DNA from 3 places in the Paenibacillus sp. FSL H8-0457 genome. Region 1 is predicted to be linked to each of the others. Evidence: riboswitches for the same ligand, from Rfam matches in the RefSeq annotation. Region 1 holds a riboswitch; each other region holds the start of a gene.

Region 1 (10,512 bases):
AGAACGCTCCAGCCTTGTTTGCCAAGCTTGGCGAGCAGCTTCAGGAATTGGAGAATAACGGCTTTTTCCAGGATATTTTTCCGGAGAACGCCAACCCGCTTACACAGCTCACCGATTATTTGAATCAAGGCTTCACGTTCCTGACGAATTATATTATGAATCTGTTCTCGTTCGTGTCGAATTTTGCCATCGTATTGTTTACGTTCCCGATTCTCCTGTATTACATGCTGAAGGAAGGCGGGAAATTCGGGAAGATGGTGGTCAGCTTTTTGCCTGACCGATTCAAGGGCGAGGGAGCCTCGGTGCTGGATGAAATCAACAATGCACTCAAAGGCTTTATCGTAGGCCGGGTTCTCGTCAATTTGGCGCTGGGGGTTTTGATGTATATCGGATTCCTGATTATCGGCCTGCCTTATGCGCTGTTGTTGACGGTCGTGGCGGTCATCGCGAATTTCATACCGTTTATCGGCGCCATTCTATCCGCGATCCCGATCGTGATTATCGGCTTTATTCAGTCCCCGGGAACCGCGATCTGGTCCCTTGTCGTCATTCTGGCGGCCCAGCAGATTCAGGATAACCTGATTGGTCCGTATATCTTCGGCAAACAGCTGGCGATCCATCCCATTACCATCATTATCCTGGTGCTGGTAGGGCAGGATCTTGGCGGGATTATCGGAATTCTGCTGATCGTACCGATCTATATGATCATTAAAATTATCGTAACCAGAGTGTACCAGCTGTTCTTTAAGGAGAAATGGAAAAAGGCTTAAGCCGTGGGATAGGGAGACGGCTTTTAGCCGCATATTAAAGCCGCCCAAGAGCGAGGAATCGTTCTTGGCGGCTTTTTATATATTTGGGGTGCACAGGAGCTTGACAACGATAAGAAAATTATATAATCTTAAAATAAAGATATTAAATTTAAAGATTATTTAATTATTTATGGTTTATGGCTCATCCATCATGCAAAACGGATCATGAACGGAAATAAAGGGTTTCGACACGAAACGGTGAGGGAGAGATGGGATATGACATTATATACGGCAGGCATTCATCATATTACCGCTTATGCGCAGGATCCGCAGAAGAACGTTGGTTTTTATACAGGCGTGCTAGGACTCAGAATGGTAAAGAAGACCGTGAATTACGATGCGCCCGAGGTATATCATCTGTATTTCGGGGATGAGGGAGGACAACCCGGAACGATCATCACTTTCTTCCCTTCCTCCGCTTCGCGAAGAGGGCTGCGTGGAGGAGGACAGGCAGGATATACGACCTTTGCCGTTCCTGTAGGGGCCCTGCCTTATTGGGAACAGCGGCTGCGGAGCTTTGGCGTTCCCGTCATGAAGGCTTTCCGGTTTAACGAACAATATCTTCAATTCTCCGATCGGGACGGGCTTTCGCTAGAGTTGGTGGAGCGGGAAGGCGGTCCGAATAACAGCTGGTCCGTGGACGATATAACTCCGGATACAGCCATTAAGGGATTCGGCGGCGCGGTTCTGTTCAGCAGCAAATGGGAGGAAACGAAGAAGGCGCTGGAGAACGTCATGGGACTGACCTACATTGGAGAGGACGTCAATTATGCCCGGTTTCAAGCTGCGGGCCCCTTCGGCAACGTGATTGATCTGCCGATGCGGGATATTCCTTTGGGAGCCGGAGGTGCCGGAACGACCCATCATATCGCATGGCGGGCCCAAAATGATGAGGAGCACGGCAAATGGCATGAATGGGTGAAGGAGCAGGGATTTCGCCCTACGGATATCAGGAACCGTAACTATTTCAAAGCGTTATATTTCAGGGAACGTGGGGGGATCCTGTTTGAGATCGCAACCGATCCGCCCGGATTTACGGTGGACGAAGACCTGCACTCGCTGGGGGAACAATTAAAGCTTCCTGCCTGGTTCGAACCGGAGCGTGCCCGAATCGAGCAGGGGTTGGAGCCTATACAAGTCAAACATACAGGAGAGGGGCAACCCAAGTGATATCCATTGACCCGAATACCCAAAGCGAACGGGACACATACAAGCTGCTGATTGGAAGCGTCGTTCCGCGTCCGGTCGCTTTCGTTACGACATTATCGGCGGATGGCGTGCTGAATGCGGCGCCGTTCAGTTACTTTTCCATTGTGTCGAGCAATCCCCCTTTGCTGTCGGTTTCCGTTCAGCGAAAGAACAGTGCACCTAAGGACACGGCGAGAAATGCCATGCAGAGCGGCGAGCTTGTCATCCACATCGTGGATGAAGATACCGTTGCAGCCGTGAACGAAACGGCGGCGAATCTGCCTCCGAACGAAAGTGAGCTTGACCGAACCCGTTTAACCCCGGTCGTTAGTGACGTTGTTAAGGTTCCCGGCGTTCTGGAATCCAAGATCCGCATGGAATGCGTGCTGGAGCAGGTCGTCACGTTGGATGGCGCGGATCAGCTGCCTGCCGCTGATCTATTGATTGCCCGCGTCGTCCGATTTCACGTGTCCGAGGAGCTCTACGAGCATGGCCGGATTGACGCATCGAAGTTGAAACCTGTGAGCCGCATGGCAGGAAATATCTATTCGACCCTGGGAGAGATGTTTACGATTGAGCGTCCGGTCTGACTGGGCTTGAGCTTGAATAGGGTTATTGCTTTGCGACTATTTTTAGCGAACATTCTTTTTCTTCGATAGGTTGCTGGTCATTCATTAGGAAACGGGGTATTGGAATATCATGGTCGGTATTTGCCTATTCTACATGAATGGATAGCCGGTTGATGAATTTACAACATAGGAGTGATCAACGCATGAAATTTGATTCCAAGGTTGTCATCGTGACGGGGGGCGCCAGCGGGATTGGCGAAGCGGCAGTCAGACTTTTTGCAAAAGAGGGAGCCAAGGTCGTTATCGCGGATTATTCCGACCAGGGACAAGCGGTTTCCGACGAATTGAGAGGAGCCGGCTTTGAAGCGCTGTTCGTCAAAACGGATGTAACCCAAGAGCAGGAAGTCGCGAATATGGTGAATCAGACGGTGCAGCATTTTGGCCGTGTCGATGTATTGTTTGCCAATGCAGGCATTGCCCATGATGCTCCTGCCGATCAGTTAACGATGGATAACTGGCAGAGAACGATTGATATTAATCTGACAGGGGTCTTCCTGTGCGATAAATATGTTATTCAGCAAATGCTGTCCCAAGGAACCGGAGGGGCAATCGTAAACTGCGGCTCGATCCATAGCCATGTCGGAAAAGCAGGAGTAACCGCCTATGCTTCGGCCAAGGGAGGCGTCAAGCTATTAACCCAGTCGCTCAGCGCAGACTATGCCTCCAAAGGAATCCGAATCAATGCCGTGTGTCCGGGATATATCGATACGCCGCTGATCAAGGGAAGAACGGAAGCGATCACGCAGCACCTGGTCGGCCTTCATCCGATGGGCCGTTTGGGACAGCCGGAAGAAGTGGCCAAAGCCGTGTTGTTCCTCGCCAGTGAAGAGGCCTCCTTCATTACGGGCACGAGCCTGCTGGTGGATGGCGGCTATACCGCAGTATGACAAGAAAAGCCCTGATGCTAAGCATCGGGGCTTTTTTTTAAGTCATTCCAGGCGTTGTTATCAGACTTATTTATGGAGTGTTTCAAAAATTTTTTTTCGGTCCCGTATTTCATACGGGCAGACTTCCTGATCCGGGGCTCATTCATGGCATAAAACATATATGGCATGAACGATTTCCGCAAGACCCGTCAAATGCCTGCTATATAGCGGAAAATGGAGCATGGATTCCATGACCAATCCGGTGTATGGACAGCCTTAAACAAGGTGTTCAAAAGGCTCAATATCCTCGTTGCAAAAACGGTGTTTTTTACTTCTGAATTTCCAGAAAAAGCGGTTAAAGGGGTTTGACTTTTCCTGAGCTTCCCTTTATCATGAACACACGCTTAGTTTCCGGCATACATATTCCGGAAAGCGGGGGAACCAGTTTCACCAGGGGCGAGTCACTTGGAATTCACGAGTGTAGGGTACCATCTTACCCGAGTCCGTCAGCTAACCTCGTCAGCAGTGGATGGGTCTTGCATACATAATGGATGTTCATACAAAAGGCCCTTTATTCTCTATAGGGGCCTTTTCTCTATTTTTTGACCCCCTGCTGGCGGAGCTATGTCTAGATCCCCTGTTTGGTGGTCTTTTTGCATTCAATTACAGAGGAGGGGCAACGTCTGCAAATGTGGAACGAATTGAATCGATCAGACGGCATTGGGTCAAAGCGTGCAAGGAAGCGGATGAATCATCTTCCCTGAAGCCTCGTCCCATGCACGGGTATCTGAACGTCTATATATCCAAGTTAACACATGTGCTAACACGGATAATTTCGTCATGCCGTTTTTTTAAGAAAGTGAAAAGCTATTACGAAAGGTTGTGGAAGGTTTTGAAGAAAGTGGTTGTGCTGGTGTTGTCCGTGATGATGGTGGTATTGCTCGCGGCTTGCGGCGACAAAGGAAGTACGCTGGATCGAGCCATTGAGCAGGGATATATCACCGTAGGGTTTGCGAACGAGAAGCCGTATGCCTACAAAGAAGCCAATGGGGAGCTCACGGGCGAAGCGGTTGAGATTGCCCGCGTTATTCTGGAGCGTCTTGGCATCAAGGAGATGAGAGGGGAGCTAACGGAATTTGGTTCGCTGGTCGCCGGATTGCAGGCCGATCGGTTTGATCTGATCACGGCAGGCATGTTCATTAATCCGGACCGATGCTCTGCCGTCCTGTTCGCGAACCCGGAGTACAGCATCGGGGAAGCCCTTGCGGTAAAGCAAGGGAATCCGATGGAACTTGGAAGCTATGAGGACATTGCCAAGAATGAGCAGGCCAAGGTGGCCGTCATGACCGGTGCGGTCGAAATCGGCTACATGGAGAAGTCGGGCATTCCTGCGGACCGGATCGTACAGGTCCCTGACCAGGCTTCGGCGATTAGCGCCCTCCAGGCCGATCGGGTGCAGGCGATTACCATGACGGGGCCGTCCCTGCAGGCGATGCTGGATTCAGCCAGCGACGACAGCATCGAACGCGTGGCTGATTTCGAGCAGCCGGTCATCGACGGCGAAAGCGTTCGCGGTTACGGGGCTACGGCTTTCCGCCAAGCGGATACCGAGTTCCAGGAGGCTTATAATGCCGAGCTTGAGAAGATGAAGGAGTCGGGCGAGCTGCTGGAAATTTTGCAAGAGTTCGGGTTCACGGAAGAAGAGCTCCCGGGTGAGATGACGGCCGCTGCGCTCTGCGGGGAATAGCATGCCGAATTCTTGGATCGATTTTCTTCCGACGCTGCTCAAAGGAGCAGAGATCACGATTATCGTCGCGTTCTTTTCAGCCATCCTGGCTATCGCGATGTCCTTTGCAGCCGGATTGTGCCGGCTGTCGAAGCTCTGGATCGTCCGCACGGCGACGGCCGTGTACGTCGAAATCTTTCGGGGAACCTCCTTGCTGGTGCAGCTCTTCTGGTTGTATTTTGCCCTTCCGTTCATCGGCATCGAGCTTCCGAAAATGCTGGCGGCGATTCTCGCGATCGGACTTAACTTCGGCGCATACGGCTCCGAGATTGTTCGCAGCGCGGTGCTGGCCGTTCCGAAAGGACAGTGGGAAGCTGCCGTGGCGCTTAATATGAAGCCTTGGCAGAGGCTGTGGAACGTTATACTGCCCCAAGCATCCCTGCGAATGCTTCCCCCGTTCGGGAATCAGCTTGTGGAACTCATCAAATCCACCTCGCTCGTTTATTTCATCACGATGGCGGATTTAACGTATCAGGCGATGGTGCTCCGCAACAATTACATCTCCTGGACCACCGAGATTCTGGTGCTGCTGCTCCTCATGTATTTTGTCATTGCGACGCTCGTCTCGATGGCGGTTCGACTGCTGGAGCGCAAACTGACCGCGGGGAGGCTGTAGCGTATGTGGGATTGGAAATATGTGTTTGAAATACTGCCGCAGCTTCTGAGCGCATTAAAAATGACGGTATGGGTCACGCTCTGTGCTTTTGTGGTGGCATTGATTATCGGACTGCTGCTTGCCTTTGCCGCGCGGAGCAAATTTAAGCCCTTGTCGCTCATCACCAAAGGAATCATAGAATTTATTCGCAATACCCCCTTGCTGGTACAGGTGTTTTTCCTGTATTACAGCTTGCCGCTGCTGACTGGCATTTCGATTCCGGCCTTCTATGCGGGGGTCATCGGCCTGGGGCTGCATTACAGCACGTATCTGTCGGAGGTGTACCGTTCCGGGATTGAAGGGGTGCCGAAAGGACAGTGGGAAGCTGCAACCGCACTGAACTACACGAAATCCCAGACCTGGCGGAGCATTATACTGCCGCAAGCGGTGCCGCCGATCATCCCGGTGCTGGGGAATTATTTGATTGTCATGTTTAAGGAAACGCCGATTCTATGCGCCATTACGCTGGTCGAGATGATGCTGACAGCCAAAAATATCGTGTCGCAATCATTTCGCGCTTTCGAACCGTACACGCTGGTCGGGATTCTGTTCCTGATCATCAGTTATATCGCGTCGTTGCTGGTGCAAAGGCTGGAGAAGCGTTTGAATTTGCAGCGTGGAAAATAAGGAGGGAGTCTATTGAATGCCGTTGTAATCGATGAGCAGGCTGAAGAGGCGAAGAAGCCGGAGCGGGAAAGAAATCCCGTTACGGGTTCACAGCCGATCGTGAAATTTGCGGGCGTGACCAAGTCGTATGGCGACCTGCAGGTGCTGAAGGGCATCGATTTGGAGATGCAGCCGGGAGAAAAGGTGGCCGTGATCGGTCCGAGCGGATCTGGCAAAACGACGATGGGCCGGATGCTGATGACGCTGGAGGAACCGACCGAGGGGATCATCGAGGTTGATGGCGAGCTGCTCTGGCATATGGAGGAGAAGGGCAAGCTGGTCCGGGCAAACGAGAAGCATCTGCATCGGATGCGGTGCAACGTCGGCATGGTCTTCCAGCATTTCAATCTGTTCCCGCACATGAATGTGCTTCGCAACGTGACGGAAGCCCCGCGCAAGGTGCTGGGGTTGTCCAAGGAGGAAGCGGAGGAGCGGGCCGTCTCGATGCTGGGCAAGGTCGGTTTGGCCGATAAGCTGAAGATGCACCCGTCCAATTTGTCGGGAGGCCAGAAGCAGCGCGTCGCCATCGCTAGAGCGCTGGTCATGCGGCCGAAGGTGATGGTGTTTGACGAGGTAACCTCGGCGCTGGATCCTGAGCTGGTCGGCGAGGTGCTGGAGGTGATCCGGGAAATCGCCGAAGAAGGCGAAATGGCCATGATGCTGATTACGCACGAGATGGATTTTGCGAAGGAAATCGCGGATCGGGTCATCTTCGGAGCCGACGGCAGGATCGTTGAACAAGGAACACCCGAGGAAATATTCGATCATCCGAAGAGCGAGCGGCTGCAGAGTTTTCTGCAGCGGTTCCGCTCGAACGGAAATTAGTGCTGGAAAGAGGTGTTTATGCAGATGGCTGTGGATACCGGAACCGAAGTGGTTTACCGAAGACCGGAGGCGCGGGACGGCACCCGGGTATGGGCGCTCATACGCGATACCGGATCGCTTGATCTGAACTCGCCTTATTGCTACATGCTGCTAGGGGATTACTTCAACGATACCTGCATGATTGCGGAGCATGAAGGAGACATCGTCGGTTTTATCTCCGCTTTCCGTTCTCCGCGCAATCCGGAGACGCTCTTTGTATGGCAGGTGGCGGTTGCAAGCACGCACCGGAGGCAGGGGATCGCGAAGGCGATGCTTACCGGCCTCATGAACCAGAAGGCCTGTCATGGCGTCCGTTTCATTGAAACGACGGTATCGCCCAGCAATATGGCATCACGCCGATTGTTTCTCGGTTATGCCGAGGAGAAATCCATTCCGAGCACCGTAACGGTGGGTTATGGAGCAGAGATGTTTCCGGATGGTACGACACATGAAGACGAGCCGTTATTCGTGATTGGCCCCTTTTTCAATGACATTTAAACAAATGGAGGGAACTATGGACAACCAAGTCATGGAGAAACCGAAGCTTACCGTGTTTAACAAGCTGGAATCCGAAGTGAGAAGTTATTGCCGGAGCTTTCAGACGGTCTTTGACAAAGCCCGGAATGCCAAGCTGTGGGATACGCAGGGCAATGAATACATTGATTTTTTTGCCGGCGCCGGCGCCTTGAATTACGGGCACAACAATGAGAGGATTCGCGAAAAGCTGGTCGACTACATCCTGCAGGACGGCGTTACGCACAGCCTGGACATGGCTACGGGAGCGAAGGAAACGTTTCTGACCCGCTTTCAGGAGATTATTCTGAAGCCTCGCGGGTGGGATCACAAGATGATGTTTCCCGGACCGACCGGCACCAATGCCGTGGAGGCCGCGCTCAAAATCGCCAGAAAAGTGACGGGGCGCAGCACCGTTCTGTGTTTCACGAATGCCTTTCACGGCATGTCGCTGGGATCGCTGGCGGTGACCGGCAATGCCTTCAAGCGCCAGGGCGCCGGCGTGGATCTGAGCCACTCGGTATTTATGCCGTATGACGGTTACTTTGGCAGCGACGTGGATACGATGGCATATATGGAGAAGCTTCTGGATGATCCGGGAAGCGGCATTCCGCTGCCGGCAGCGGTCATCGTCGAGGCGGTTCAGGGGGAAGGCGGATTGAACGCCGCCAGCCGCCAATGGCTGCAGAAGCTGGCGCGCATCTGCAAGGATAAGGGGATGCTGCTCATTCTGGACGATATCCAGATGGGCTGCGGCAGAACCGGTTCGTTCTTCAGCTTCGATGATGCGGGCATCGAGCCGGACATCGTGTGCCTCTCGAAATCGATCGGCGGCTTCGGCTTGCCGATGGCCATCACGCTGATCAAGCCGGAGATCGACATCTGGGAGCCGGGAGAGCATAACGGCACCTTCCGGGGCAACAATCTCGGATTCGTTGCCGCTGCCGAAGCGCTGAGTTATTGGAAGACGGAGGATTTTCAGCTCGATATCGGCATTCGCGAACATCGGATTCGCCAATCGCTCGAAGACGTCGTGAGGGATTATCCCCGGCTTAAGGGCGAAATCCGCGGCAGGGGCATGATCCAGGGGGTAGCCTTTGATAAGCCGGAGCACGCAGGAAGACTATCCGAAATCGCCTTTGAACAAGGACTGATTATGGAAACGTCAGGACCGCATAGCGAAGTTGCCAAGCTGATGCCGCCCCTGACCATTGAAATGAACACGCTGGCAGAGGGATTGGGGATTTTTGAGAATAGCATGAAACAATTAGCTGCAGAGGAGAGGTTGTCATGATCGTTAAACATTTGGAAGAAATCGTGGATACGAAAGACGACATCGATACAACGACATGGAATTCGAGAAGGCTTCTGTTGACAAAAGACGGCATGGGCTTCTCTCTTAATGACACCCTGATCAAGGCCGGAACGGAGACGCTGATCTGGTACAAAAACCACGTCGAGGCCGTGTACTGCATCGAGGGGGAGGGAGAAATCGAGGTTGTCGGCGGCGAGACCTATCCCATCACCCCTGGCATGATGTATGCGCTGGACGGACACGAGAAGCATTATTTGAGAGCACGTTCGCAGATGCGGATGGTCTGCGTATTCAATCCGCCGCTAACCGGCGCGGAAGTTCACGATGAGGAAGGAACCTACCCGCTGCTTGCCCCCATTACGGACTAAGGAGATGATATGCGATGAGTAAAAATCATGCGTCGGCCCTTCAGGAAAAAGAACTGGACGTTTATCCTTCAAGATTGCACCCGGAGCCCCGGATCCTAAAGAGACAGGATCCTGTCGTACATTCTGAATGGACGCCGGATGCTGCGTTAACGCAGGAGCAATCCGGCTTCTACGAGCGCAACGGATATTTATTTCTGGAAGGCTTCTTTGATCGGGAGGAGCTATCGCGATATCAGGAGGAGGCCCGCAGGCTGCAGATAACGGCGCGGGACTCGGAGAAGGACGAGGTGATCCGGGAGCCGGACGGGCACGAAGTTCGGTCGGTATTTGCGGTTCATGAGAGCCATGAAGTATTCAAGCAGCTCTCCCGACATCCGAGGCTCCTGGCGATCATGGAATATCTCTTGGGAAGCGAGACGTATATCCATCAATCGCGGATTAATTACAAGCCGGGCTTCACGGGCAAGGAGTTCTATTGGCACTCCGATTTCGAAACGTGGCATGTTGAGGACGGCATGCCCCGAATGAGAGCCTTGAGCTGCTCCATTGCGCTGGAGGATAACTACCCTTATAACGGGCCGCTTATGGTTGTGCCTGGGTCACATAAGGAATTCGTGGCCTGCATTGGCCAAACGCCGGAGAATCATTTCAAGGATTCTCTGCGCAAGCAGGAGTACGGCGTTCCGGATCATGACAGCCTGACGCGGATGGTGAAGGAGGGCGGGATCGACACGCCGGTCGGCAAGGCGGGTTCGATCGTGATTTTTGACTGCAACATTATGCACGGCTCGAACAGCAACATCACCCCGATGCCGCGCAGCAATATATTCATGGTCTATAACAGCGTGGAGAA
Region 2 (10,512 bases), 870 kb from region 1:
CGGATCATAACCTGCGCTGTGAAAAGCTTGTGAACAATCAAATATTCGTTTGAATATCATGTGTAAATCGGGTATATTATGACTAACAATCAAATCAACGTTTGAATATATAGAATAAAGAGCACTTATTGCTCCTATTTCAAGGAGGTTGATCTTATGAATGTCCGAACAATGAAAGAGGACGTGGCTCTGGAGCTGTGTGAAACGGAATGTCCTTCAACCGAGAGGGTTGCTTTGTTAAAAGAAACGGTTTCGGATGATGATATGCTCGGCATGGCCGAGATCTTCAAGGCGCTGGCCGACCCGACGCGGGTCAAGGTAGCCTATATGCTGGACCGCGGCGAGTTATGCGTTTGCGACGTGGCTGAAGTTCTCGGAAGCTCCACCGCAACAGCCTCCCATCATTTGCGCACGCTGAAGAACAAGAATATCGCCAAATCGCGCAAGGCGGGTAAGAATGTATACTATTCGCTAAAAGACGACCATATCCGGACTTTGCTTCATATGACGCTGGAGCACCAGAAGGAGAGGGTGTAGATGAGCACGGACAACCATCAGCAATCCAAAACATCTCCTGAAGCAGGTGGCAGCAAACTTGTTGAATACAAGGTCCAGGGCCTCTCGTGCCCGAACTGCACCCGTGAAATGCAGGAGGAGATCCAGAAGCTCGACCATGGAAGCGACGCCCGGCTGAGTTATAACAGCGGAAAGCTGACCCTTTCCCCCCAGGTGAACCTAAACCGGGTAGAAACCATTTTGAAAAGTGATGGCGCCCGTATCGTTCATGCCCCGCAAACAGCCCTTTCGGCTGCCGGCGCTGATGTTCGGCCCGCCTCTTCGTCGCACGCTCATGGTGCGTCAGAAGAACACGACCACGGACAAAGCCATGAACATGGACATGGACACAGCCATGGCAGCGAACGAAAAATGAAGTGGCTGCTGTCCATCTCGGCTGCGTTTTATCTGCTGACTTTTCTATTAGAAGGGAACGCCGCCGAGTCGGTTGTGATCGCATTATATGCAGGTGCCATGATATTGAGCGGGTATACGACGTTTTTGCGCGGACTGCGTAACCTGACCCGCTTCAAATTCAATATGGATACCCTGATGACCGTTGCGCTCGTAGGTGCCGTCATCATCGGGGAGTGGCGGGAAGCCACGCTCGTTGCCATTCTCTTCGGCCTCAATGAGCTGCTGGAAGGCTACGGCATGAACCGTGCCCGCCAATCCATGGAAGCGCTGCTGGCCGCAGCGCCGAAGGAAGCCGAGCTTTGGGTAGACGGCCAAACCAAACGCGTGCCGATCGAGAGCCTCTCTCCCGGAGACGTTGTCCGGGTAAGACCTGGCGAGAAAATTCCTTCGGACGGAGCCATAACCCAGGGAACCGGCGCGGTGAACGAAGCTGCCATAACCGGAGAATCGGTGCCTGTTACGAAACGGGAGGGCGACGCCGTATTTGGCGGCAGCGTAAGTACCGACGGCGTGCTCTATATCGCCATATCGAAGGCTTATCAGGATTCCTCCCTGGCCAAGATCATGCATCTTGTGCAGGAGGCGCAGGACAGCAAGACGCCGACGGAGCTATTCATCGATAAATTTGCTAAATACTATACGCCAGCCATTATGATCATCGCATTGGCTGTTGCGCTGATTCCTCCGTTGCTGCTGAATCAGCCCTGGATGACCTGGGTTTACCAGGGGCTGTCCATTCTCATTGTCGGGTGTCCTTGCTCGCTCGTGCTCTCTTCGCCGATAGCGCTGGTTAGCGGGATGACCCGCGCGGCACGCAACGGCATTCTAATTAAAGGCGGAGTCCATCTGGAGCAGCTCGGACGCCTGGAAGCCGTCGCTTTCGACAAGACGGGAACCCTGACCAAGGGCGAGCCGGCCGTCTACGCGGAAACCGTATATGATGAGGATAAATTTTATGCCGTGGTAGGCGCGCTGGAGCAATCCTCGCTCCATCCGTTGGCCAAAGCCGTCATGAAACATCTGGAGATCAAGCAGCCGCATTGCATGTTTAATGAACCTCAACAGATTACGGTGCTGCCGGGTGAAGGCATTCAGGCTGAAATCGGAGGGAAGCTGTTCTGGGTGGGCAGCGAGGAAGTGCTGAAGCATGTGAGCGGCCCTCAAGATCATATCCGTGCCGTTGAGGATGACATTCGGAGAATGAAGGCCCAGGGGTACACGATCGTTGCCGCCGTAAGCGAGGAGCGCGTATTAGGTCAATTCGGTCTTGCCGATGAGATTAGGCCGGAGACCGCAGCCGTTGTCCGCAAGCTTCACGAGGCTGGAATCACGGATACGGTGATGCTGACGGGCGACCATGAGCAGTCGGCGCAGGCGATCGCGAAACAATCCGGCGTATCGCGGGTGTTCGCAAGCCTGCTGCCGGAACAGAAGGTTGCCAAAATCAAGGAGCTTAGCTCCCGCAAAAAGACCGGCATGGTCGGCGATGGCATTAACGACGCCCCTGCATTGGCCGCTGCCGATCTGGGCATCGCAATGGGAAAAGGAACGGACAGCGCCATCGAAACCGCCGACATCGTATTGATGCAGGATCACCTTGGTAAGCTGCCCGGAGCCATCAAGACGGCAAGACGAGTCAACCGGATTATTAAATGGAACATCGGACTTTCCTTGTCGCTGAAGGCCATCGCTCTGCTGCTAACGATTCCGGGCTGGCTGACCCTATGGATCGCGATCATATCGGACATGGGGGCCACCATTATCGTTACCCTGCTGGGTCTCACCATTCTGCTTGGCAAGGATCAGGAGCTGCAATCAGGACATTGATATAAACCGGAGCTGCGTCCCTTCTGGGCAGCTCCGGTTTTTTAGGTTCGGACGCTCCCTCTCCCCTCAGCTTTGCTTCATCGCATATATCATTTTTTACATGATTTTTTGATTTGATGAAACATTTCCCATTATTTAGTCGTTTATATAGGCGGGAGTGAAAACAGAAGGAGGAATTACAATGAAATCCGTACAAATCATCAAACTAGCAGGTACCGCATCCATAGCATTGTCTTTAATGCTTACATCCTCATCGCTCATAACCATTCCTGCCCATGCGGCAGCAGCCTCCACATCGCAGAGCAAGGCAGCCTGGAGCGCGCTCGATGTGAAGCATAAACCTTATACAAACAAAGGCGTCGTGTTCATTCCACTGAAGGAAGTTTCCGAGCAGCTGCAGCTGCAGCTGACGATCCCTGGAAAGAACGAGCTGTACATTAACAGCCCGACCCAGTCTGTTCGCATTATTATTGGAAATTCGCGCGCCGTGAATGCCAAGGGTACCGCTTTGAAGCTCGAGGCGGCTCCGGTTGTGAAGAAAGGCGTGACTTATGTTCCCGCCAGCCTGATTACCAAAGGCTTCGGCATTCAGCTGAAGTACGACAGCAAATCCGGACTTCGAACCACCTTTGATTCCTGGTCCCGATACGCTTATGCCTCCAAGGCCAATATGCTGTTCTGGGTGAATCGCGAGACCGGTATGCTGTCCATGGGGAAAGCCGGAACGACGCCAACGAAAGTCGGCATTCTCCCGGTTGAGGATATCGATCAAGTGGGCTTGAACGCACATCGCATCAACAGCAATACCTATGTCGTCGACTTGTCCAATTATTACGGGGAACCCCATATCCATGAAGGAAGATATCGGGTGCTCATTCAAGACAAGAAAATCCTGAAGCTTTCCAAAACCAATCACACCAATTTTGCCGGGATCAACTATCATCCGGACCAACTCAGCTACAAAGGCAATATCGCCATGATGAATGGCAGCACGCTGGAGCTGGTTCATCCGATGGGCAAAACGGTAAAAACCTACGATCTGGCCGCCCTCACCGGTGTTGACGATCATTTTATTGTGGAAGCGATCGAACGGGACTTCCTGCTCGTCCGTCCCTATACGAAGGCAACCCTGTATATCGTTGAACCGACAGGCAAGTCCGCAGAACTTATCTATCCCGAACTTTTGGACGAGGAGAGTATCAAAGCTATTGAAGAGATGCCGCCAAACGAAGTGGGTTTCATCGGAGACGGCCTTACGTATGACGGATATGCCGGCGGCAAGCTGAAGCTTCAATACGAAAATCCGTTTCTTGATATAAAGAAAGAGCTGACCTACGCCCTTCCATTCTAACCGTATCAATCACAAAAAAAGACCGGCGGATTCATTCACGAATCCAACCGGTCTTTCCTTATGTCCGCATCTAGAAAAATGCTTATTTATGGTATCATTCCGCTGTTTGAAGAGCTTCTCTAAACTCCTCCGGCGAGGCATTCCACCATTCCTCGTTACGGGAGATCAGCAGTTCGCGCAGCGCTTTCTTCTCCACGTCGCCAAGCCCATCCAGAATAATCTTGCGCTTCATCGCCGCATCCATTTTATTCACATGGTCGGCGAGGATTTTCCAGCCGCGGCGGGCATCATGGTCGATCCACATTTCGCACGCGGTCATGCCTGCATAATGCTGTCCTTCCGCGGTACGGTCTACAGCTACCCACACGATCCATACCTGGCGTCCGTTGGGCACTTCATCACGGTTCATGCTGAAGCGGATGCCCTTCTCCACCTTGCTCTTTGCATGCATGGCTCCAATATCCACTCGCGCCTCGCCATTGTCGATGATGACAGGCGACAAACTGTTCAGATCGATGGAGCCGGATCCAAACCCCTTATGCTTACTCTTGCTATTGATAATATTCAACGCAATGGGTTTCTTCGCACCCTGCTTCTGATCTTCGTTCTCCACTGCTGCCGACCTCCTATATCAGAGCCGATTCTCACGTATCAGCCGCTAAATTGATAACCATGTCCCAATAATTTTATTTTAACTAATAATCCCCCAAAAGCAAACATATACATGCACTAGATGCTTGTCAACGGGAGGTTGTTCGATATGGTCCCACCACGTGCCAAAGTCTTTCTATCATCCCTGCTTGCCCTTGGTTTGCTTGCAGGATCGATGCCGATATTTCTGAATCCAGGGTCCTCAGCGTCTGTCCTTGCCCCAAATGCGGGCAAGCCCTCTGCCTCTGCCGTGGAGAAGGCCCCGCTCTCACCGCCTAAGGTGCAGCCTGATACTCCCGCTCCGGCCTTAAGCGACCGGCTGGTGGAATATCACATGGATGTTCGGTACGAGCCTGAGGAGAACAAACTTAAGGGCAAGCAGACACTCACTTGGACTCACCCAGGCAAAAAAAGCGTAAATGAGCTGTACTTTCATCTGTATCCCAATGCCTTTGCTTCCGATGAAACGACCTTTATGAAGGAATCGGGCGGCAGGCTTCGTTCCGACCCCATGCCGGACGACGGGTACGGCTCCATGACCATTACCAATGTGAAAACCACGGAAGGACTGGCCCTGACCCATCGCCTTCAATTCGTCCAACCCGATGACGGGAACATCAAGGATCACAGCCTTGTCAAACTTAGATTGCCCAAACCCATCAAGGGCGGGGAGAGCATCACCATTCACATGGAATTTGAAGTCGAGCTTCCCAAAATATTCGCGCGCATGGGCACCACCGAGAATTTTATTATGGCTGGCCAATGGTTTCCTAAAGTATCGGTCTATGAACCGGCCGGACTTCGCGGAAGAGCCGAGGAAGGATGGAATCTTCATCAATACCACGGCAACTCCGAGTTCTATTCCAACTTCGGCATTTACAGCGTTCGCATCCGGGTGCCCGAGAATTACATTGTCGCCGCGACCGGATTCCCGACCAAGCCCGCCCAAAAGTCGAACGGGGAAAAAATTTATCAATTCTATGCCGATGATGTGCACGATTTTGCCTGGTCGGCCTCGCCCAATTTTGTCACGGCCGAGGAAGCCTTCTCGGCACCGGGCGTGCCGGGCGTCCGCATCAAGCTGTATCTCGATCCGGCCCATAAAGACCTGAAGGACCGTTACTTTGATGCCGCCAAGTCGGCACTGGCTTCGTTCGGTAAATGGTACGGAACCTATCCTTATTCCACGTTGTCCATCGTCGTCCCGCCGGAGTCGGGCAACGGTGCAGGCGGTATGGAATACCCGACGCTGGTCACGGCCTTCGGGGCCAAGAACGATTCGCCGGGTTATGAGCTCGAACGGACCGTCATTCACGAGATCGCCCACCAATATTTTTACGGAATGATCGCAAGCAACGAATTTGAGGAAGCGTGGCTGGACGAGGCCTTTGCAACCTATGCAGAAGAAAGAGTGATGGAGAAGGAATACGGCATTACCTCCAACACCGCTGCTCAAGGAGCATCGATTACCTCCCCTGCCCCGCTGAAGATGGAGTCCTGGAAATACAGCTCACACGAGAACTACGCGCTGAATGTTTACACGAGAGGCAAGCTGGTGCTGCAAGGCATTGAACGGCAGGTCGGTCCACAGATGATGGGGAAAATCATGCATACCTATGCCCAGAAATATCGGTTCAAGCACCCAACCACGTCTGATTTTCAGAAAGTCGTCGAGCAAGTAAGCAAAACATCCTGGCAATCGTATTTTGACCAATATGTATATGGAAGCCAAATGGCCGACGTCGCCATCGATGTGATCAAAACCAAAAATAAAGGCACGTCAGACCATCCGCGGTATGAATCCACGGTCAAGATTACGAGCAAGGACGGAGATATAACCGATGTGCCTATCGTGTTCGCCTTTGAAGACGGCAAAACGGTGGAGCGAACCTGGAGCGGTAAGGACGAAAAAGTTACGTACACCCTGGAGTACAGCACCCCGCTCGCCTGGGCCATGGTTGATCCGAAATACTCCATCGTTCTGGAGAATAGACACATCAATAACTATATGAAGGCAGGAATGGATCCGAAGGTGGTCACACGCTGGAATCTCAGTATTACCAAGCTTGTGGAGACGTTGTTCGGCAGCCTGTCATGGTGAGGGGGGAGCACATGAAAAGTTATGCAGGCCAAGGGTGGATCAGTGTTAAAGACCAATTATACGTCTCCATTCTGCTGTTCTTGTACCGCATGCTGTGGGGATATTGCCTGTACCGGCTTGTAAAATCGGCAGTCGTCCCCCTGCTGATGCGGTATCCGGATTCTGCCCCTAACGAGCTTAGTCGCCTGTTATTCTTCTACGAGGGCGAGATGAGTCTATCGTTAAGCGGCACGGTCCATACCTATGGTTGGCTTCTGGCCGCTCTGCTCCTGATCCGGATGGTATGTACCCCGCTCATTCGGGCAGGCATCTTCTATAACCTCCACCAGGAGGCTAAGGGCGAGCGCGGATTATTCTTCTTCACCGGCATGCAGAAGCTATGGAAGCCCGTTACGGTATTTTATCTGATCGAACTTGTTCTTACCTTTGTGCCCGGATACTGGATTCTGCCCAAAATCCTTCCGATCCTGCTGAACGGGATCCATGAGCCGGTTCTGCTGCTTCATGCGCTGCCTCATGCAGCCGGCTGGTTTCTGTACGCCTATCTGATTCGCCTGTTATTGCTCTATATGCAATTCGGCCGTACGGACAATTCCGGCATGATCAGCTCCGTTCTTGCGCTCTTCCGCCGACTGGGCACGGCTGTGCTGTTATCCCTTACCGTTGGCGGATCGGCCTGCGTCATTCTTTTGCTCCTGAGCTCGGCATCGCTCTTCTGGGCGGGATTGATCGGCTTGATTATTCAGCAAGCCTCTTATTTTTTAAATGGACTCTTCCAAATTTGGGTAATTTCCGCCCAATATCATTTGTGGCGGGATTCTTCTTCGCAGCATGCCTAATCGTTACATTTCGTTACCATCATATGATAAACAAGCTCGTAAATATGCTGTAATCGGAAGCGACACATTTCTCTCTCGGACTTGATTTTACAAAGAATAGAAGCTCATTTTTCCTCAATATTACATTTTCCGATGGCCAAGTTACAAAAAAACCTGATCCCGCATGATGGGGACAGGTTTTTTTGTATAAAAATGAGCTTTCCTCATTTGCCAAATTGTTAATACTCTGCTAAAATAACGAATATGTTAGTAACAACTTTGTCATCTTTACTGTAACTTTTTGCTGGAACTATGTAATTTCGTTAAGCATGTTGGAACGTCAGACGTCTATGAATGGGTTCATCAACATTTTAAGGAGCCGAATTCCCATGATTGGGAAGCGGGGGATCCGTTTTGGGTGAATTGATCTCGCAAGAGAGGGATCATAGGGGACCTTCAACCGAACCCTTAAGCTAACCTCGCAGGCAATGGAAGGAGCTTTTTGTTTTGAAAAAGAAGTTAACGGCCATTTCTCTAGGCCTGGCCCTCGCACTCACATTAGGGACCGGAAGCGCTTTCGCCGATTCCAAATTAAATACTGCAATCAAACCAGCCATTGGTGTCTCTTATAAAACAGGTGGAACCACAACGAATGGTTTTGACTGCTCCGGATTCACCAGCTATATCTACAAGAAACTTGGTCTTAGCCTGCCGCGCACGTCTGGAGCTCAATACAAAGTCGGTACGGCCGTAGCCAAGAGCAAGCTGAAAGCTGGCGATCTCGTGTTCTTCAACACATCCGGCAGAGGTGTATCTCATGTGGGTATTTATGTTGGGGGCGGCAAATTCGCTCATTCCTCATCCTCGCGCGGTGTCATCATCAGTCCGCTGAGCCAGAGCTATTACGCCAATCGATACGTAGGTGCTAAGCGAGTCATGAGTCAGTCTACGTACAAGTCTGTAGCTGTGAACTACAATTAATTACTGGAACTTCATTGATTTATCCTTTACAAGAAGCCCTGGGCGTATGAGATTGTGCCGATCTCATCCAGCGGCTTTTTCTTTTGTCTGCTCTGTGTATACCTTTATAACGTTTGGGACAACGAAAAAGTTCCCACTTTTCGAGAAAAAAAGAAAATTATTATGCGAATTCACTTCGCCCCCTCATGTCGTTGCATCTTCTACCCTTTATATACCCTCCTCTCCCTTCATTAAACACCCTAATGGAAAAATATTGATTTTATTTTCTGAGGACTACTACGAGCAGCGATACGTAGGTGCCGAGCGCATCATGAGCAATGATCAGTATGAAAAGTCGACCGGAGAATCCTCCTAAGCTTCGATGTCTTATCCTCGTCCTGCCCATACATATCCGTTTGCCCGTCAAAGGAGACCTACTTCTCTTGGACGGGCTTTTTGATGCGGCTAGAATGTTTGAGAAATGGGGTATAATTTAATTTGTAATTATGACAGGGGGACTTTGCCAATGGATGCAGCACCGATTTCATTTCATACGGTGGTCATGCGTGAAGAGCACGCGAAAGAAATATGCGCCTGGACCTATCCTCCTCCCTATAACATTTACGCTTTTCTTCCCTGGGAGCAGATGAAGGGGCTTGAGATCGAGTTTGGGGATCCCGACATCCGCCGGGAACAGTACATTTCGATTTTGGATGAACGGAAGACGCTATGGGGATTTGCCCAACTGTTTCCGATGCATGAGGTTACGCGAATCGGGCTGGGCATGCGGCCTGATTGGTGCGGGCGGGGAATGGGTAAACGGTTTATGCAGACGATTGTCCGGGAAGCGAGGCGGAGGCGGCCTGCCGATGAGATCGACCTGGAGGTAATGACCTGGAATGAACGTGCGATCCGCGCGTACGAAAAGGCGGGCTTTCATATCACCGATACGTATGAGCGCCTTACGCCGACGGGAAACGCCCTTTTCCACTGCATGGTGTATGAGCCTCCGGCAAATGAGGAATAGTAATCTTTGTCTATATGAAAAGGCACAATTTTGTGTACTTTTTATGAAGGTGCGCGGTATAGTTGCTTTTTTTGTCACAACTGGCTATGCTGTCTATGGATGTTGGTTTATAATGGAGACAAGTGCAAAAGTGCAGTATACATAGAAGGGACGATATGACGATGCAAAAATGGATCATGAGCGGATTGTTCTTCGTCGCATGTGCGTTGGCTATTGCGCTGATGTTTACGCTCCCAGGCAAGGAACAGGTAGCTCAGGAAGAGAAGCCGACTATGCCGGAAGTGACTCTGGATGCTGCCACAGCGGAAGCCACACTGAAAGCAAGCTGCATCAGCTGTCATGGTGACCAACTTCAAGGCGGCGCTGGACCGGCTTTGAATCAAGTAGGTGGACACATGGATGCGGACGCGATCTTCAACGTTGTAACCAAAGGCCGTAAGGGTATGCCTTCCTTTAAGGATCAACTTAAGCCTGAAGAAATCGCAAACATCGCGCTGTACCTTGCTGAGAAAAAATAAATCAGCTTATACGCAAAACACGCTTGAACCTGGAGAACCTCCCGGCGCAAGCGTGTTTTTACATATTGGGGAGCTATGAGCCGGTTGGATCCGACTCCCGTCTATTGTCCCGTCTTGCCGTCCTTGGAACGGCTTTTCTCATAGGCCTCGTTAAACTGCTGTGCTTCCTTAATATCCACAGCCGTAATGCCGCCGTCGTCCCAGGAAGTGAGACGCAGCGTAACGACTTTATAATCTATGGTGATATAGGGGTGATGTCCGAAAGCTTCCGAAATAGCTGCCACTTC
Region 3 (10,512 bases), 1.8 Mb from region 1:
GTTATTCCACTTGCCTTCCGTAACATGGTACAGCTGGGTCGTGGTTGCCATGGTAAACTCGCATGCTTGAACCCCTGTAAGAAAATAGTTCAGAAGATCCGGCGTGAGCAGGAACTTGTCCGCGATATCCAGCATCGGCGACTTCGCCTTGAGCATCGCATTCAACTGGAAAATGGTGTTAAACGGCATGAATTGCAGACCGCTTTCTTGGAACAGCCGCTCTCTGCCAACCTGCTTGCAGGTTTCCTCCACCATGCCTTCCGTCCGGAGGTCCCGGTAATGATAAGGCACTCCGATGAGCTCCCCGTTGCGGTCAATCAGTCCATAATCGACGCCCCACGAATCGATGCCATAGCTGGCCGGTCGATAACCGTCCTGAAACGCTTTACGGATGCCGTGCTTGACCTCCTGGAGCAGCATCGGGAAGTTCCAGTGCAGATGATCTCCCATCTGAACAGGGGTATTGGCAAAACGATGAATCTCCGTAATCTTCAGTATGCCGGGGGAGTCATGATCAGAAGCGGTGATTTCGCCCAGCAGCGCCCGGCCGCTGCTGGCCCCCAAGTCAAACGCAAGCACCGCAGATGGATTGCTCATACGCCGCATCCTTTCTCACCTTTAGTACGATACCGATTCAAATTTCAACTACCCGAGTCTGAACGTTAACTCGACATTTATTTCATCTTCTGCAGAAGCTGAATTCGATAATCCTCGCTCTCCAGTGCAGCAATATCGTCTACTTCCTGATCGGTCAGCGGCACCGGCGTGCCGGCCGCCTTGGCGCTCAGATAAATTTTGGCGCTCTCTTCAACCACTTGGGTCCGGTAATACGCTTCGCGCAGATTCCGGCCGGTTGTGACCAGTCCATGATTACCCAGCAGTATGGAGCTGGCCGTGGTCACTTTCTCCGCGACGGCATCTGCCAGCAAATCCGTCGTTGGTATGATGTACGGGATATAAGCCGTACGGCCGACCAATGCCGCCTGATCGGGGAACATTACCGGCAGCTCCTGTTCCACCAGCGTAAAGGCAATGCAATGGGACGGATGCGTATGCACCATGGCCCCGATGTCAGGGTTGCTGCGGTATCCGTACAGGTGCATCAGCACTTCGGAGGAAGGCCGCAGACCCATATCGGTAATATCGCCCGTCGGGATATCCACTTCAATCCATTGCTCCGGCTCGATCTCCTCCAGCGCGAAACCGCTCGGGGACAAATACATTTTGTCCCCTGCCCTGGCGCTGATGTTCCCTCCAGGCCCTACAACGAGTCCGCTGTCGACGATTTTTTTGGCATATTTGCAGAGCTCGTTTCTCGTTTCTACATTCAGCATGATTCGCTCTCCTCTCGAATGACCTTATTTATATAGAGGACCGAAGTTCTGGCAAGCGCGGAAATCGGCGCTTTCCGGATCGGACGTTCCAAACATGCCCCATGCACGCGGACGGAACACCTCATTAGCGGGCACATTATGCATGTTGACCGGAATTCGCAGCACCGAAGCCAGGGTGATAAGATCTGCTCCGATATGTCCGTAACTGATCACGCCGTGATTGGCGCCCCACTGGTTCATGACCTCATAAACACTGGAGAAGGCTCCCTCTCCCGTGAGGTTCGGTACGAACCAAGTCGTTGGCCATGTCGGGTCTGTACGCTTATCGAGCGTATCGTGCACCTCCGACGGCAGGTCCACGGAATAGCCTTCGGCGATTTGCAGGACGGGACCAAGCCCTTTCACCAGGTTAAGGCGGAACATCGTCATCGGCATGCCGCCGCGCGTCAGGTAGTCGGTCGAGTAACCGCCGCCCCGGAAATACTCCAGGTTAGCCGGTCTCCACTGCGTGGCCTTGAGCGTGCGGTCGACCTCTTCATCCGTAATATCCCAGAACGGTTTCATGGCCGGTTTGCCGTCAAGCTCCTGCTCGCCCGTTCCGTCCAGCGCAGCCGAACCGGAATTGATCAAATGCAGGATGCCGTTCTCCGCCTTGCCTTCAAGCTTATAGCCGGTAACCCGTTCTACCGAAGCCGGACTCCAGTACGTCCGCACATCCGCGAAAATCTGTGCCGTATTGGTTAACAGGTATCCGAACAGCATGCCGACTCCGTTCAGGCTGTCATTCTCCGTTGCCACGATATAGGGCGAACGTCTGCCGTTCCAATCGAAGGAGGAATTGAGGATGGTCTCCAGAAAGTCTCCGTTCGGGGAGTGATCCGTCCATTGGCGCTGCCCCTGGAAGCCGGAAGCGATCGCGCTGTGGCCTTGGGCTTCCTCTTCGAAACCAAGCTCCTTCAATCGCGGATTGCCAATCATCAAATCACGGGTGATCAGCGTCATTTTGACGACGGTTTCCCATTCGAGATCCTTGCGCTCCCGGCTGTTCTGCAGATGATCCGGATTGTTATCCGGTCCTTCGGTACAGTTCTCCTTCACCCAAGCAAGCGCCTTCTCATATTCTTCAGGATCATAGATCCCTTCTTCCAAACGGCGCGTAAACTCGCTCATATCCACATATTCGTTCCGCATGCCCAGATATTCCTGGAAGAAGCTGTCGTCCACGATCGAGCCGGCGATGCCCATCGACACCGAGCCCATGGACAAGTACGATTGTCCGCGCATATAGGCCGCAGCCAGTCCGCTCCGTGCAAAACGCAGGAGTTTCTCTTGAACGTCATCCGGAATGCGGGTATCCCCTTCATCCTGAACGTCTTCGCCATAGATGCCGAATGCGGGAAGTCCTTTCTGCGCATGGGCCGACAGTACGGCGGCCAGGTAAACCGCGCCTGGACGTCCTGTTCCGTTGAAGCCCCATACCGCCTTCGGACGCGAAGGATCCGCATCCATCGTCTCGGTGCCGTAACACCAGCAAGGCGTAACGGTTATCGTCAGGCCGACCTCGGCATTCTTGAATTTTTTGGCAGCCGCAGTCGCTTCGGCCACGCCGCCGATGCAAGTATCCGCAATCACGCATTCAACCGGCTCGCCATTCGGATATTTAAGCTCTTTCGTCAGCATCTCGGCGACGGCCTTGGCCAGATTCATCGTCTGTTCCTCAAGGGATTCCCTTACCCCTCTCCGTCTGCCATCTATCGTAGGGCGAATGCCGATTTTCGGAAATCCGTCCCGCCATCTGTAATCGTTTTCAATTGTCATGTATGTCACGCCTCCCTATAAGGATTATGACATCATTGTAAGTTGATTCGGGCTCAAGGATAACCCACTATGTTGTTATATCGGTCCCCAATTTCAGCAAGACAGTGTACCTATGCGTAAGCGGGTTGCAAACGATTTCGGCATCGAGGAGCAATATGCATTATAATAGGAAAAGGATGCTGCTTTCAGGAGGGACGAGACCGTGCCAAAAATCGAAATCTCGCATAGTAAAAGCGATCACTTCCGCTTCATCAAAAATCCGCAGCTGCTCTTTGCCGGCCAGGTCGTGGACGAGGACTTCTTTTATGGCCCGCCCCAAATCCACGATTTCTGCGAGATCATCTATGTGGTTGAAGGTCGCGGAGAATTCACCATAGCAGGTAAAGTATATGAGCTTCACAAAGGCGATGTCGCCATCTATAACCCCGGCATTCCCCATGAGGAGAAATCCATCACGGACGGGCCTTTCAAGGTAATCTATTGCGGCGTGGATTCGCTTCACATTGAAGGGGTGCCTCAGGGGATGCTGCTGCCGGCCTATGTCGAGCCGGTCATATCCTGCGAAAAATACGCTTATAAAGTGGAGAGCTATCTTTCCGAGATCCTCCGCGAATGCGATTCGCAGGTACTGGGATATGAAACGCTGAGCACGAACCTGCTGATGTCATTGATTACCGTGATTTATCGCATCGTGGACGTTAAACACCAATTCCAATCCTTGAAGGGCAAGAATGAAATCGCGCTGCGGACCAAGCACTTTATCGACGCCAACTACACCCAGAGCATCAGCCTCAAGGACATTGCCGATACGATGTATGTCAGCCAGCATTATTTATCCCATCTGTTCAAAAAAGAAGTCGGCGATTCCCCCTTCAATTACTTGATATCCCGCCGGATTGAAGAGGCCAAGCGCCTGCTGGCGGATTCCGAAATGCCGGTGCACGAGGTTGCTTCCCAGGTCGGCTACGGCAACGACAAGTATTTCTCGATGTTGTTCAAGAAAATTACCGGTCAAACGCCAAGCTCGTTCCGGGAACAGAGCAAATTGGCCGTGGAGTGAAGGAATTTTCGATTGTTTTCCTTTCGATAAAGCAGGCAGCCGCAATGGTACGGCTGCCTGCTTTTTATATATTACTGTTATTTGTCATTCTATATCGTCAAAAGTATGGAGCATGCTTGATTTTGACGGGGCCGACCGTTTCGATCCTGCTCTGGCATCCGAGACGGTACCCCTCTTCGATTTCTTCCGGATCCAGGCGCCGTTCTTCGGCCAGATTGGGTTCGGACAGATACTCGATTCCCTCCACCACCATGCAGCGGCAGCGCGCACATGTCCCTCTTTTGCAAAAAGAGTTCCAATCCACCTCATTCCGCTCGGCCAAGTCAAGCACCGTCATGCCCAGAACAGGGGCCACGCTACGCTGAACCTCGCGGCCCGTAAGCTCGATGATCCGGTCCGGCACGGCTTCCATTCTCTCTTCCGCTGCCGGGAGCGACGATTTCTCTCCGCTGTTCTCGCCCTTTTTGTTTTTCCAGAATTTAAACACGCCTTTATCCCCCTATGCATGTAATCATCAGGTTATGTATGAATTCCTTCAATTATTATACTGGAAAGTTTAAAAAATCAACATGCTTACTCTTATCGATTCTATGACATCATGCAATTGGAACTCTATGAAAATTTTGCTATACTAGCGTATGCTAGAGCAAATCCCATATTCTATGAGAATCATTCTATTATTTTATTGGGTTGGAGGGAAAACAATAGCATGCTGCATAAACCAATAGGAAAAACAGCCGTCGCTGCCGTTCTTGCCTTATCTCTGCTCGGAACCGCTCCCCATATCGGCCAGGTACAGGCTGCGCCTGCCATTTCGGTCAAGCTGGATGACGTTGCGCTTACATTCGATGCGGCTCCCAGGATAGACAAAGGGGTCACTTACGTGCCGTTCCGGACGGTCGGTGAGGCGCTGGGCATTCAAATCACGTGGAACAGCAAGACCCAAACGGTGAAGGCCATTGGCGAGGTGAAAGGTCAAACGACGGAAGTGCTGCTTCAAGTCGGGAGCTCGAGCGCAACCGTCAACGGTAAAAAAGTGAAGCTGGCCGCTCCCCCTGTCCAGCGGGAAGGCCGCGTTCTGATTCCGCTCAGCTCGTTCAGCAGCCAATTCGGCGTTAATGTCGGCTGGAATCAGGCGACTCGCACGGTCTCCCTCGTGTCGCCGCAGCGCGAAATGCATCTAAGAGCCTTTTACGCTTTGCAATCTTTCCAAGAGCGGGATCTCGTAGCATCCATGAATTCAGTCGCTTTCGGCTGGAGCCGCATTGATCGGGAAGGTCAGTTTACGCTTCAAGGCGACGAGTATCGTCTGCCTGCGGCGGCCGGCGACGTGACTCCGCAATCGATTGTTGCGGATGCTGCGGATCGGGAGATTAAACCGTACCTTATGGTTTACGCTTTGGACGGAAACGGCGAATTAACCAAAGTCCTCAGCGACAGCAGCCTTCGCCAAAAGTCCATTGAGGGCATCACGACTGCGGTGGCGGATAACGGATTCGGCGGCGTGGTGCTTGATTTCGAAGGGCTCGGTTTTAAACTGGATGCCGCGAAGCAGCAGAAGCTGCTTAATGATTACGTCAAGCAATTGAAAGCCGCATTGCCGAGCGACATTGCTCTGTCCTTAGCCGTTCCGCCATTGAACAGCGCCTATAAAGGCTATGATTACAAGACGCTGGCCTCCCTTGCCGATGATCTCATCGTCATGGCGTATCAGTACAATCCGGTTGGCACCAAAGCCCAGGTTCCTGAACCCAACAGTCTGGTGGACCAAGCCATTCAGCAGGCACTTCAGGCAGGCGTTCCTAAGCAGAAGCTCCTGCTCGGCATCAGCTTAAGCAGCGAAACCGCCACATCCGTCGACGATAAGCTCGGCTTGGCCAAGCGCTATGATCTGAAAGGTGCCGCCTTCTGGCGTCTGGGCTTGTTCCGTTCCTATAATAATGGCATGGAAGCCGCCGTGAATGCCTCTGTCGTAAAGGAATAATCTAGTGAATCTTTTCGCAGAATCCCAAATTATAATCTTCCATAAAAAAAGAAAGCCTGACAAGATCATCTCTTGTCAGGCTTTCCGGTTATGTATCGAACTCTAAACTGCGTATTCCAATTAGCTCGCGCTTCCTACCAGTTTAGCATAGTTCTCTTGACTCAATACACGGCGCGCCGTAACATAACGCGGTTCGTAATAGGAGTCGCTAAGCTTGCTGATTCTTACGCCCTTGCTGCTGGAAGCATGCGCAAATTGTCCATCTCCAATGTAAACGCCCGCATGGGAAATGCCGCTTCCGCTTGTATTGAAGAATACCAAATCTCCGACTCTCAGGTCCTCGCGATCCACATGAACCCCGGCTTTAGCCTGACTCTGGGAAGTGCGTGGAAGGTCCAAGTCGAAATTTCTAAACATATACAGAATAAATCCGGAGCAATCAAATCCGCTTGTCGTTGTTCCGCCCCATTTATAAGGCGTTCCTACTAATTGCTTCACTTGATGCTGAAAATTCGGTTGTTGATCAGCATAGGCTGATACGGCACCAGAAGAAAAAATAATTGCAGACCCAAGCAATGTGATGACAAATTTCTTCAAAATACGTTCTCTCCTTCGATGCCTACGGAGTTAGCTAAGGGTTCGGTTGAAGGTTCCCTATACTCTCTATGGTACAAGAATAATTCACCCAAGACGGTTCCCCCGTTTTCACAAACGAAATTCGGCAAAATTCATTAACATTTTGTAACCTTCTCTTAATATAGTATACAAGCAAGGATGCTGTCAATAATATCCTAGAAATCTATCACTATATGTTAATCAATGTCGTATAGGCTGAAAATTTTCATGTTTTTTCATTATGCCATCTCGTATACTCATGACAATTATGTAACACTCCATCGAACCTCCGGCGACGTTTTGTTAATGGGCATGCAACTTTTTTGCAGTTCGGAACGTTTACATATTCAGACAAGAAATCAAAGAGGTGATCCTTCGCTTATGAGTCAAATTACGATGGCTGAAGCTTTGGCAGTCCGGGCAGCAATCAACCGTCTCATGAATCAACTGATGTCGGAACGCTTGAACAACAGCAGCACGATCATTGAAAAAGGGGAAACGGCGGAGTATCCTGCACGCAGCGTGGATGCCATTACGGAAGAGATCGAAGCTGCCGCAGCGGATTACAGAAAGCTGGATCTGCTGATGGCAATCTCCAACACGACGCAGACCATTAGTTGGAACGGCTCCGACATGACCATCATGGAGGCGATCGAGCTTGCCAAACAAATGCGCAGCGATATCGGACAGCTTGCCCATCTCGGCTCCCGCAAGAAGCTGGAGCGCCAGAACGGCCGGGGAAGCGGAGATGGCGCCGTAACGCTGTTTAACGTGGCCTTATACGATCCGGAAGCTTATCAGGCGCAGGCGCGCAAGAAGGAACGCGAAGTGACCAGGCTCTCCTCACTGATCGAACATGCCAACCATACGAGCATGATTACGTTCGACGCATCAAAATACATGGAGTAGCGGAAGCCGCCGGCTCCAAGCCTGCAGGCCGCCTCGCGTGCGGGTTTGGAGCCGGCGGTTGCCGTCGGCGGGCGGGAAAGTGCGGGCAACCGCTTATTGTTTGTCGGATACAAACAAACCTAATAGGAAACCAAAAACTCGACTCCAGTGAAAACGGATGACGGCTTACGGTTTACGCCTATCACCTGTCACAAGTTACGGACTTCGCTTACGCAAATATGATCGCTCCGTTTCCCGCTCTCTTCATGAATAATCAGAAAGCCGCCCTTGAGGGCGGCTTTTGTTGCCTTTTCTTTACGAATGTATTATTGGAACAAGGCTGCGGCTCCCACCAGGCCAACATCGTCCCGCAGTCCCGCAGGAACGATCTCGTAGGTTCCTAAATAAGACGGCATGACCAGCTTATCCGTCATTTCCCGAAGCTGCGGGAAAAGGAGCTCGCCTGCTCTGCTCACACCCCCGCCAACCACGATGCGATCGGGGTTGAAGCTGTGAATGACATTAACCAGTCCAAGCGCCATGTAATAAACGGCACGATCGATGACCTCTACTGCGACGGGGTCATGAAGACGTTTAGCCTCGAATACATGCCTGGCGTTCACGCCTCCATCGGCTGCGGCCAGTTCAGAAATAACGCTGGTCTGGGTAAGCATCCGCTGGGATGCTGCCAGGCCGATGGCCGTTCCTGAAGCAAACACCTCCCAGCAGCCATGGCTGCCGCAATTGCACTGCGGACCGCTGGGATCAATGATATGATGCCCAAGCTCCCCTGCAAAGGAATTGCTGCCCAGAAACAGCTTGCCATCCAGCACGATGCCTGAACCGATGCCTGTGCTGAGCGTCACGTAAACCATGTTCGTCGACCCTCGGCCGGCACCTCTTACATATTCGCCCCATGCGGCTGCATTGGCATCATTCAGCACTTGTACTTCCGTATTCAGATCTCGTTCCATCCAGGCTTTGAGAGGGACGTTGGTCCATTCCGGCAAATTCGTGCCGTGAATGACAATGCCCTCCCGGCTGTTAACCGTTCCCGGCGAAGCCATGCCTACGCCTCGAAGCGGGTGGCCGCCCGACACGCTGCGAATCATGTTCGTAATTCTCGCGACCACTTCCTCGGCCGTACGCGCTCCGGCTGTCTCCATTTGCTCCCGGTTCAGCAGCTGTCCTTCGGAATCAAAGAGCGCTGCCGCGATCTTCGTACCCCCAAGGTCAACGCCAACCACAAATTCTTGCTGTTTATTCAATTCGGTTTGCAATTTTTGTTCACCTGTTTCCGATAGGTTTGCTACTTCTATTGATGTAAGCTGTCAGCCAAGGATCGCAGTTCAACCGGATCAATGGGCTTCAGCCCTGATCGGCCATACCGGACAGCTGAGCCGAAATGAACCTCGCTCACGCCGGTCTGGTCGATGAAATCGCGTATGATTTCCCACTTCAGGCCGTTCCCGGCCAAAATCTTAAGCCCGGTGCCTGCGGCTTGTTCCACAAGCTCGCGAATCCTCGGGATCGCTTGCGGTGCCGGCTGCGGTCCTCCCGACGTCAAGACGCGGGTGACGGCCGGATATTTCTGCAATGTACGCAGCCCTTCGAATTGATCCTCCAATTCATCAAAAGCCCGGTGGAATGTCACCTGCATATCGCCCGTCCATTCCAGCATTTGGGCCAAGGCGGCCTCGTCGATCTTTCCTTCCGGAGTCAGCATGCCAAGGACCACGCCAGCCGCACCCGCCTTGCGGATCGCCTTAACCTCCGCAACCATGGTTGCTATATCCAGCGCGTTATACACAAAGGATCTGCTATGGGGCCTTACCATCACATGGACCGGAATCCGAACGGCTTTCACGACCTCTTCCACGAGACCGATGCCCGGCGTGAGCCCGCCTTCGGTGATCGCCGTGATCAATTCCAGACGGTCCGCGCCATTTTTCTCGGCTGTGATGGCATCGTCCACGCATGTTGCGATAATTTCAAGCAGCATGTTCTTCACTCCTTACTGTCGTTGGTTCGCTTGTGCAGGGCGAAACTGCTTCTCCACATAGTCCGCCAGCAGCCTGGCTCCATAGCCGGTAGCCCCTGCCGCGGAGTGAGGGAATTCCCGTTTATACTGGACCGTGCCTGCCATATCGATATGCACCCATTTCATGGTCTCCGCCACAAAATGACGGATGAACAACGCGGCCGTGATCGCGCCTGCCAAAGTCGACGTGCCGACATTCCTCAGATCGGCATAATCGCTTCTAAGCTCGGATTCATACTCGTCCATCAGCGGCATGGGCCATAAGCGCTCTCCGTTGCGCTCCCCGATCTCGACCAAATCGGCCGTTATCTCCTGATCGCCCCAAATGCCGGCGATCTCCAAGCCTAATGCCGCACCGACATTGCCGGTAAGGGTGGCGATATCGATCACCTTATCAGCGTTAAGATGGGCTGCGTGCAGCAGCGCGTCCGCAATGATCAATCTTCCTTCCCCGTCCGTATTCGCCACTTGAACGCTCAAGCCGTTCGGATAGTGAACGACGGAAGAAGGAAGCATCGCATCCGGCCCCGATAAATTATCCGCCACCGCGATCAATGCCGTAACCCGTACCGGAGCTTTCCGCGACACAAGAATATCCATGGCGCCCACGACCGCGGCTGCGCCGCCCATATCCATGCGGGCATCGCTGATGTCTCGGCCGATCTTAACGTTCATGCCGCCCATATCAAAGGTAACGCCTTTGCCGATAAGCACGATATGAGGGCTTTCCTTCCCGGATTCCGCTCCATTGTAGGAAATCTCGATCATCGCT

What was found. A riboswitch is a leader RNA that binds a small molecule or an ion and turns the genes downstream of it on or off. The one in region 1 is predicted to bind cyclic di-AMP.
Region 2: linked by a shared signal. The riboswitch ahead of MHI43_RS00485 (C40 family peptidase) and the one ahead of ehuB (ectoine/hydroxyectoine ABC transporter substrate-binding protein EhuB) in region 1 are both predicted to bind cyclic di-AMP.
Region 3: linked by a shared signal. The riboswitch ahead of MHI43_RS19905 (C40 family peptidase) and the one ahead of ehuB (ectoine/hydroxyectoine ABC transporter substrate-binding protein EhuB) in region 1 are both predicted to bind cyclic di-AMP.

The regions. Positions count from the first base shown of each region.
Region 1 is NZ_CP150293.1:6,349,383-6,359,894, reverse strand. It holds gene MHI43_RS28715 (AI-2E family transporter) at 1-770, shown strand, start outside; gene MHI43_RS28710 (ring-cleaving dioxygenase) at 1,026-1,979, shown strand; gene MHI43_RS28705 (flavin reductase family protein) at 1,976-2,587, shown strand; gene MHI43_RS28700 (SDR family NAD(P)-dependent oxidoreductase) at 2,770-3,513, shown strand; cyclic di-AMP (ydaO/yuaA leader) riboswitch at 3,884-4,030, shown strand; gene ehuB (ectoine/hydroxyectoine ABC transporter substrate-binding protein EhuB) at 4,385-5,239, shown strand; gene ehuC (ectoine/hydroxyectoine ABC transporter permease subunit EhuC) at 5,241-5,894, shown strand; gene ehuD (ectoine/hydroxyectoine ABC transporter permease subunit EhuD) at 5,898-6,560, shown strand; gene ehuA (ectoine/hydroxyectoine ABC transporter ATP-binding protein EhuA) at 6,573-7,424, shown strand; gene ectA (diaminobutyrate acetyltransferase) at 7,449-7,961, shown strand; gene ectB (diaminobutyrate--2-oxoglutarate transaminase) at 7,978-9,270, shown strand; gene MHI43_RS28665 (ectoine synthase) at 9,267-9,659, shown strand; gene thpD (ectoine hydroxylase) at 9,674-10,512, shown strand, end outside.
Region 2 is NZ_CP150293.1:100,365-110,876, reverse strand. It holds gene MHI43_RS00515 (metalloregulator ArsR/SmtB family transcription factor) at 157-537, shown strand; gene MHI43_RS00510 (heavy metal translocating P-type ATPase) at 538-2,799, shown strand; gene MHI43_RS00505 (copper amine oxidase N-terminal domain-containing protein) at 2,981-4,150, shown strand; gene MHI43_RS00500 (YwhD family protein) at 4,245-4,763, opposite strand; gene MHI43_RS00495 (M1 family metallopeptidase) at 4,911-6,902, shown strand; gene MHI43_RS00490 (hypothetical protein) at 6,914-7,741, shown strand; cyclic di-AMP (ydaO/yuaA leader) riboswitch at 8,088-8,223, shown strand; gene MHI43_RS00485 (C40 family peptidase) at 8,228-8,701, shown strand; gene MHI43_RS00480 (GNAT family protein) at 9,207-9,707, shown strand; gene MHI43_RS00475 (cytochrome c) at 9,869-10,225, shown strand; gene MHI43_RS00470 (4a-hydroxytetrahydrobiopterin dehydratase) at 10,327-10,512, opposite strand, start outside.
Region 3 is NZ_CP150293.1:4,508,554-4,519,065, forward strand. It holds gene MHI43_RS19875 (rhamnulokinase family protein) at 1-597, opposite strand, end outside; gene MHI43_RS19880 (class II aldolase/adducin family protein) at 675-1,334, opposite strand; gene MHI43_RS19885 (L-fucose isomerase) at 1,359-3,152, opposite strand; gene MHI43_RS19890 (AraC family transcriptional regulator) at 3,355-4,212, shown strand; gene MHI43_RS19895 (2Fe-2S iron-sulfur cluster-binding protein) at 4,310-4,699, opposite strand; gene MHI43_RS19900 (stalk domain-containing protein) at 4,922-6,196, shown strand; gene MHI43_RS19905 (C40 family peptidase) at 6,317-6,793, opposite strand; cyclic di-AMP (ydaO/yuaA leader) riboswitch at 6,797-6,930, opposite strand; gene MHI43_RS19910 (hypothetical protein) at 7,193-7,720, shown strand; gene MHI43_RS19915 (ROK family protein) at 8,026-8,967, opposite strand; gene MHI43_RS19920 (copper homeostasis protein CutC) at 9,015-9,701, opposite strand; gene MHI43_RS19925 (leucyl aminopeptidase family protein) at 9,714-10,512, opposite strand, start outside.